Rhodopseudomonas palustris: one gene and its partner. The protein of the gene in region 2 interacts with the protein of the main gene of each other region in a pairwise test. Links are inferred from orthologs where the notes say so. Each region holds a gene or a part of one and is shown on either strand. Other genes may lie near its edges. The genes, in order: RPPS3_RS15740 and RPPS3_RS00965.

Region 1 (3,235 bases), 3.2 Mb from region 2 along the record:
CAACGCAGCGCTGCCCGAGGATTCGGGCAGCTACGAACGGATGGTGCTGCTGTTTAACGGCGATGACGACGAGGCGGTGGCAATGGCGCGCGACGCCTGGAAGCAGTGCAAAGCGAAGGCTTTTGAGGTGACGTACTGGCAGGCCGACGAGGCCGGTCGCTGGCAGCGGCGGGACTAGGCGGGCGAGACCAGGCAACAGGCTGTGGATGCTGAAGACGACCGCAGGGCTACGGCAAGGCCGTCACGGTGGTGCCGTAAATCGGTGATTGGACAAGTGCTTAAGATCTCTATTGGGGCGCGATCGATCGTGTATCAGAAGTTTTCCGTGCGGCCGCTGTTCATCACGCTGGCGCTGACCACGCCCTTGCTTGCGGGCTGTTCCGGCACCCCTGAATTCTTGTCGCGCGATGCCGAGTGGTTCTCGAAGCCGGGCCGGGTGTTCATCAAGAACATCTCGATCGAAACCCCGCCGCTGACGCCGGACAAACCGGTCACCCCGGAAGACCTGATCAGCGCTGACGGCCGCTGCCCTGGCATGGGGCCGGCGCCGGGCGATCCCAACGCACCGCAGGACGGGCAGGCCGCTCCGATGACGGCAGGCGGCACCGTCGCGCTCGGCCACACCGAATGCGACGTCGCGCGCGGCCTCGGTGCGCCGGATCATGTCAGCCTGTCGAACAATGAGCGCGGCGACCGTCTCGCGGTCCTGACCTACAACCGCGGGGCGCGTGCCGGCATCTATACCTTCACGGCGGGCCGGCTCAGCGCGATCGAGCGTGCACCGGACGCTGTTCAGGAACGCAAGCCGACGCGCGCGAAGAAGCGAAGCGCGCGATCGGCGCAGTAGCGCTCAGCTTTGCGCGGCGTCCTGCGCCGCGCTCGCCTCCAGCCACTTCTCTTCCGCAGCTTGCAAGGCCGCCTGCGCGTTGGCGCGCGCGGTGCTGAGTTGAGCGGCCTGTTTCGGATCGCGGGTGAAAAGGTCCGGGATCGCCAGCGCCGCATCGATCTTCTCGATGATCGCGGTGATGCGGTCGATCTCCGCTTCGGCATCGGCGATCTGCTGCTTCAGCGAAACCGTCTTCTTGGGGCGCGGTGCCGACGCCTTGGCGGCGCTGTCATCGGCTTTGCGTTCCTTGGTCTCTGACGACGTCGTTCGGGCGCCACGGGAGGACAGCACGGCCCGGCGATAATCGTCGAGATCGCCGTCGAACGGTTTCACCTTGTGCTCGGCCACCACCCACAATCGATCGGCGCAGGCGTCGATCAGATAGCGGTCGTGCGACACCATGATCACCGCGCCGGGGAAGTCGTTGATTGCCTCCGCCAGCGCCGCGCGGCTGTCGATGTCGAGATGGTTGGTGGGCTCATCGAGGATGATCATGTTCGGACCGTAGAAGGTCGCGAGCCCGAGCAGCAGGCGCGCCTTCTCGCCGCCCGACAGGCTCTTGACCAGGGTGTCGGCCGCCTTGCCGGAGAAGCCCATGGCGCCGGCGCGCGCCCGGATCTTGCTCTCCGGCGCATCCGGCATCAGCCTGCGGACGTGGTCATAGGTCGAGCCGTCCTCGTTCAGCTCATCGAGTTGATGCTGCGCGAAGTACGCGATCGACAGCTTGTCCGCCCGCGTCACGGACCCCGAGAACGGCGCCAACCGGTTCGCCAGCAGCTTCACCAGGGTCGACTTGCCGTTGCCGTTGGAGCCGAGCAGCGCGATGCGGTCGTCCGGATCGATCCGCAGCGTGACGTGGCGCAGCACGGGATGTTTCGGATCGTAGCCGACCGCCACGTTGTCGACCGCGATGATCGGCGGCGACAACGTTTTCTCAGGGGCCGGGAAGTTGATCTCCGGAGTATCGTCCGCGACCAGCGGTGCGATCGGCTTCATCTTCTCCAGCATCTTGACGCGCGATTGCGCCTGCCGCGCCTTGGTGGCCTTGGCTTTGAAGCGGTCGACGAAGTCCTGCAGATGCTTGCGCCGCGCTTCGTCACGCTTCGCGTTCTTGGCGTCGAGCGCCAGCTTGTTGGCGCGGAAATCCGCGTAGGCCGAGTAACTGCCGCGGAAGTGGACCAGCCGGCCGCGGTCGAGATGCAGGATCTCGTTGACCGACGTATCGAGTAGGTCGCGATCGTGGCTGATCACGATCACGGTGCGCGGATAGTTGGCGAGATGATCCTCGAGCCACATCGTGCCTTCGAGGTCGAGATAGTTGGTCGGCTCGTCGAGCAGCAACAGGTCGGGCGCGGCGAACAACGTCGCGGCCAGCGCCACGCGCATCCGCCAGCCGCCGGAGAATTCCGAGCAGGAACGCGCCTGGTCGGCATCGGAGAAGCCGAGGCCGCTGAGAATGGCGCTGGCCCGCGCCGGCGCGGAGTGCGCGTCGATGTCGACCAGCCGGGTCTGAATATCGGCGATGCGGTGCGGGTCCAGGGCGGTTTCGGCTTCGTGCAGCAGCGCGGCGCGCTCGATGTCGGCGGCCAGCACCACCTCCAGCAGCGTCTCAGGCCCGTTCGGGACCTCCTGGGCGAGGCTGCCGATCCGCCATCGCGGCGGCAGGGTGATCCGGCCGGTCTCGGTTGCAAGCTCGCCGCGGATCGCGCGAAACAGGGTGGATTTACCGGCGCCGTTGCGGCCGATGAAGCCGACGCGAGCGCCGGGGGCGATCTGGACCGAACTTTGGTCGATCAACAGCCGTCCGGCGAGCCGGATCGAAATGTCGGTAAGCGTGAGCATGGCGCGTTTTGGCCGGGTCGGGCCGCAAAGGCAACCGGCACGAACAGATCAGTGCCGGATGAATCGCCACCCGCAGCTTGCCCGCGCGCGGCGGCGCCGATATAAGCCCGGCAACTCCTCCCGCCCTTAGCTTTCAAGGACATTCCATGGCGATCGAACGGACTTTCTCGATTCTCAAGCCCGATGCGACCGAGCGCAACATCACCGGCGCGATCAACGCGCTGATCGAAAAGGCCGGTCTGCGGATCGTCGCCCAGAAGCGCATCCGTATGACCCGCGACCAGGCCGAGACCTTCTACGCCGTGCACAAGGAACGCCCGTTCTTCGGCGAGCTGGTCGACTTCATGATCTCCGGCCCGGTGGTGGTTCAAGTGCTCGAAGGCGAGGGCGCGATCGCCAAGTACCGCGACGTGATGGGCGCGACCGATCCGTCGAAGGCGGCTGACGGCACCATCCGCAAGCTGCACGCCAAGTCGATCGGCGAGAACTCGGTGCACGGTTCGGACG
Region 2 (3,861 bases):
GCGTCGACGCCGCTCTCGGTCGACAGCCGGCGCACCGACGGGGCCAGCGGCGCGTCGGATGGCGGAGCCTTGGCAGCGGGAGCAGCCGCGGGGGCCGGAGCCGCCGGAGCAGGCGCAGCGGCGGGGGCAGCGGCCTTCGCCGGAGCCGCGGCGGCCGGCTTGGCCGGGGCGGCGCCATCGGTGATCTGGCCGAGCAGCGCGCCGACCGCGACAGTCTCACCGTCCTTGGCGACGATTTCGCCGAGCGTGCCGGCCGACGGGGCCGGCACTTCAATCGTCACCTTGTCGGTTTCGAGCTCGACGAGCGGCTCATCGACGGCCACCGCCTCGCCCGGCTTCTTGAACCAGCGGCCGATGGTCGCCTCGGTCACCGATTCACCGAGCGTCGGAACGCGAATTTCAGTCATCGTCTTCGTCCTTTTGCAGCGTCGCGGCTGTCGCGCCGGCGCCCGCCCCGTGATCCAAACTCAGGAAAAACCGAAGGGCCGCAGTCAGGCGGCGGCCCGATGCGTCAACGCAACGCTTCGTCGAGGAACGCCTTGAGCTGCGCCAGGTGCTTCGACATCAAGCCGGTCGCAGTCGCCGCGGAAGCGGGACGGCCGACGTAACGCGGCCGGCGATGCTTGGCTTCGATCTGGTTCTGCACCCACTCCAGATACGGCTCGATGAAGTGCCAGCCGCCCATGTTGCGCGGCTCTTCCTGACACCACACCAGCTCCGCTTCCTTGAAACGCGACAGCTCGTGCACCAGCGTCTTCACCGGCACCGGATAGAGCTGCTCGACGCGCAGCAGATAGACGTCGTCGATGCCGCGCTTCTCGCGCTCGTCGTAGAGGTCGTAGTAGACCTTGCCGGAGCACACCACGACGCGGCGGATCTTGGCGTCCGCCACCAGCTTGGTCTTGTCGTCCGGCTGCGTCTGCGCGTCGTCAAGCAGCACGCGGTGGAAGCTGGTATCGGGGCCGAGCTCTTCGAGCCGCGAGACCGCCCGCTTGTGGCGAAGCAGCGACTTCGGCGTCATCAGGATCAAGGGCTTGCGGATCTCGCGCTTGAGCTGACGGCGGAGCGCATGGAAGTAGTTCGCCGGCGTGGTCGGATACACCACCTGCATGTTGTCTTCGGCGCACATCTGCAGATAGCGCTCCAGACGGGCCGACGAATGTTCGGGGCCCTGACCCTCGTAGCCGTGCGGCAGCAGGCAAACCAGGCCCGACATGCGCAGCCACTTGCGCTCGCCCGACGAGATGAACTGGTCGAACAGCACCTGGGCGCCGTTGGCGAAGTCGCCGAACTGAGCTTCCCACAGCGTCAGCGCGTTCGGCTCGGCCAGCGAGTAGCCGTATTCGAAGCCGAGCACCGCTTCTTCGGACAGCAGCGAGTTGATCACCTCATAGTGCCCCTGGTCGGGCGAGAGGTGATTGAACGGGGTGTAGCGGGTCTCGTCTTCCTGATCGATCAGCACCGAATGGCGCTGCGAGAAGGTGCCGCGCTCGGAGTCCTGACCCGACAGCCGGATGCGATGGCCTTCCAGCAGCATGGTGCAGAACGCCAGCGCTTCGCCGGTCGCCCAGTCGAGGCCGTTGCCAGAGTCGATCGCGCGGGCGCGGTTTTCGAGGAAGCGCTGCACGGTGCGGTGCAGGCGGAAGCCCTCCGGCACCTTGGTGATCCTGCGACCGATCTCCTTCAGGGTCGGAAGATCGACGCCGGTGATGCCGCGGCGCGGTTCTTCGTCCTGGTCGGCCGACTTGAAGCCGGCCCACTTGCCGTCGAGCCAGTCGGCCTTGTTCGGGCGATAGCTGGACGCGGCCTCGAACTCGGCGTCGAGCCGGGCGCGCCAATCGGCCCGCGCCTTCTCGACCTCGCCCTCGGTGATGACGCCGTCGGCGATCAGGCGCTTGGAGTAGATTTCCAGCGTCGTCGGGTGACCGGCGATCTTGCGATACATCAGCGGCTGGGTGAACGACGGCTCATCGCCTTCGTTGTGGCCGTGCCGCCGGTAGCAGAACATGTCGATGACGACCGGCTTGTGGAACTTCTGCCGGTACTCGACCGCGATCTTGGCGGCGAACACCACCGCTTCCGGATCGTCGCCGTTCACGTGGAAGATCGGCGCGTCGATCATCTTCGCCACATCCGACGGATACGGCGAGGAGCGCGAATAGCGCGGATAGGTGGTGAAGCCGATCTGGTTGTTGACGATGAAGTGGATCGAACCGCCGGTGCGGTAGCCCTTCAGGTCGGACAGCGCGAAGCACTCGGCGACCACGCCCTGGCCGGCGAACGCGGCGTCGCCGTGCATCAACAGCGGCAGCACCGAGATGCGCTCTTCGGGCAGATCGCCGTGCTGATCCTGCTTGGCGCGCACCTTGCCGAGCACCACCGGATCGACGATCTCGAGGTGCGACGGGTTGGCGGTCAGCGACAGGTGGACCTTGTTGTGGTCGAACTCACGGTCCGACGAGGCGCCGAGGTGATATTTGACGTCGCCCGAGCCTTCGACCTCGTCCGGGTTGGCCGAGCCACCCTTGAACTCGTGGAACAGCGCCCGATGGGCCTTGGCCATCACCTGGGTCAGGACGTTGAGGCGGCCGCGATGCGGCATGCCGAGCACGATTTCGCGGACGCCGAGATTGCCGCCGCGCTTGATGATCTGCTCCAGCGCCGGGATCAGCGCTTCGCCGCCGTCGAGACCGAACCGCTTGGTGCCGGTGAACTTCAGGTCGCAGAACTTCTCGAAGCCCTCGGCCTCGATCAGCTTCATCAGGATCGCGCGCCGGCCCTCGCGGGTGAAGCTGATTTCCTTATCCGGACCTTCGATCCGCTCCTGGATCCAGGCCTTCTGCGCACCATTGGAGATGTGCAGAAACTCGATGCCCATGGTCTGGCAGTAGGTGCGCTCGCAGATCGCGACGATCTCGCGGAGCGAGCCGTATTCGAGGCCGAGGACGTGATCGAGGAAGATCTTGCGGTCGAGATCGGCTTCCGTGAAGCCGTAGGAGCGGATGTCCAGCTCCTCGTGATCCTTCGCCGGCGACAGGCCGAGCGGATCGAGCTTGGCGTGGAAATGGCCGCGCATACGGTAGGCGCGGATCAGCATCAGGGCCCGGACCGAGTCCCGGGTGGCCTGCAGCACGTCGGCGGAGGACAGCTCGACGCCGCGGCTCTGGGCCTTGGCCTGGATCTTCTGGCCGACGGCCTTTTCGACCTGGTTCCAGTTGCCGTCGAGCGCCGAGGTCAGCTCGTCCCCCGGGGTCAGCGGCCAGTTCGCCTGCTCCCAGGACGGACCCTCGGCGTTCTTCTGGATGTCGCCGGGGGCGTCTTTGAGGCTCTGGAAGAATGCCTGCCAGTCGGCATCGACCGAGGACGGATCGCTTTCATACCGGGAGTATAGATCGTCGATGTAGGTGGCGTTGGCGCCCTGCAGAAACGAAGATAGGGCGAAAGCCGCATTCGCGTCCTGGCGAGACATGATTGCTTCCTGATTATGAGATCGCGACTTAATCGCGATAAGCTGATCCGGTTACCGGATCAGCAACATAGTGCACCTTTTATCCTATTCTAGGGAAATGTAAGCTCGGAACGACACAAGGTTTGAATTAGGACTTCAATTTTTCGGCAAGCGTTTTGCCGAGCCGCGCCGGCGACGGCGACACCGTAATGCCAGCCGCTTCCATGGCGGCGGTCTTCGAGGCCGCATCGCCCTTGCCGCCCGAAATGATCGCGCCGGCGTGGCCCATGCGGCGGCCGGGAGGGGCGGTGACGCCGGCGATGAATCCAACCATCGGCTTCTTGCGGCCGCGCTTGGCCTCGTCGATCAGGAACTGGGCAGCGTCTTCTTCGGCGGACCCGCCGATCTCGCCG

Evidence for each region.
Region 1: the proteins of RPPS3_RS00965 (region 2) and RPPS3_RS15740 interact in binary tests that used the Escherichia coli proteins (3 or more experiments, as listed by UniProt). The link is inferred for Rhodopseudomonas palustris from one-to-one orthologs.

The regions. Positions count from the first base shown.
Region 1 is NZ_CP019966.1:3,376,225-3,379,459, reverse strand. What follows is about bases 290-3,212. They hold RPPS3_RS15740 (ABC-F family ATP-binding cassette domain-containing protein), read right to left. Parts: upstream 2,729-3,212; coding sequence 851-2,728; downstream 290-850. Other genes in these bases: ndk (nucleoside-diphosphate kinase), read left to right, coding at 2,875-3,212; RPPS3_RS15745 (hypothetical protein), read left to right, coding at 308-847. In the rest of the region: RPPS3_RS15750 (DNA polymerase III subunit chi), read left to right, coding at 1-178; more of ndk, read left to right, coding at 3,213-3,235. UniProt on the Escherichia coli protein: Genetic data indicate it may be involved in ribosome assembly or function.
Region 2 is NZ_CP019966.1:207,348-211,208, forward strand. What follows is about bases 312-3,860. They hold RPPS3_RS00965 (2-oxoglutarate dehydrogenase E1 component), read right to left. Parts: upstream 3,470-3,860; coding sequence 512-3,469; downstream 312-511. Other genes in these bases: odhB (2-oxoglutarate dehydrogenase complex dihydrolipoyllysine-residue succinyltransferase), read right to left, coding at 312-407; sucD (succinate--CoA ligase subunit alpha), read right to left, coding at 3,597-3,860. Also shown: more of odhB, read right to left, coding at 1-311; more of sucD, read right to left, coding at 3,861-3,861. UniProt on the Escherichia coli protein: E1 component of the 2-oxoglutarate dehydrogenase (OGDH) complex which catalyzes the decarboxylation of 2-oxoglutarate, the first step in the conversion of 2-oxoglutarate to succinyl-CoA and CO(2).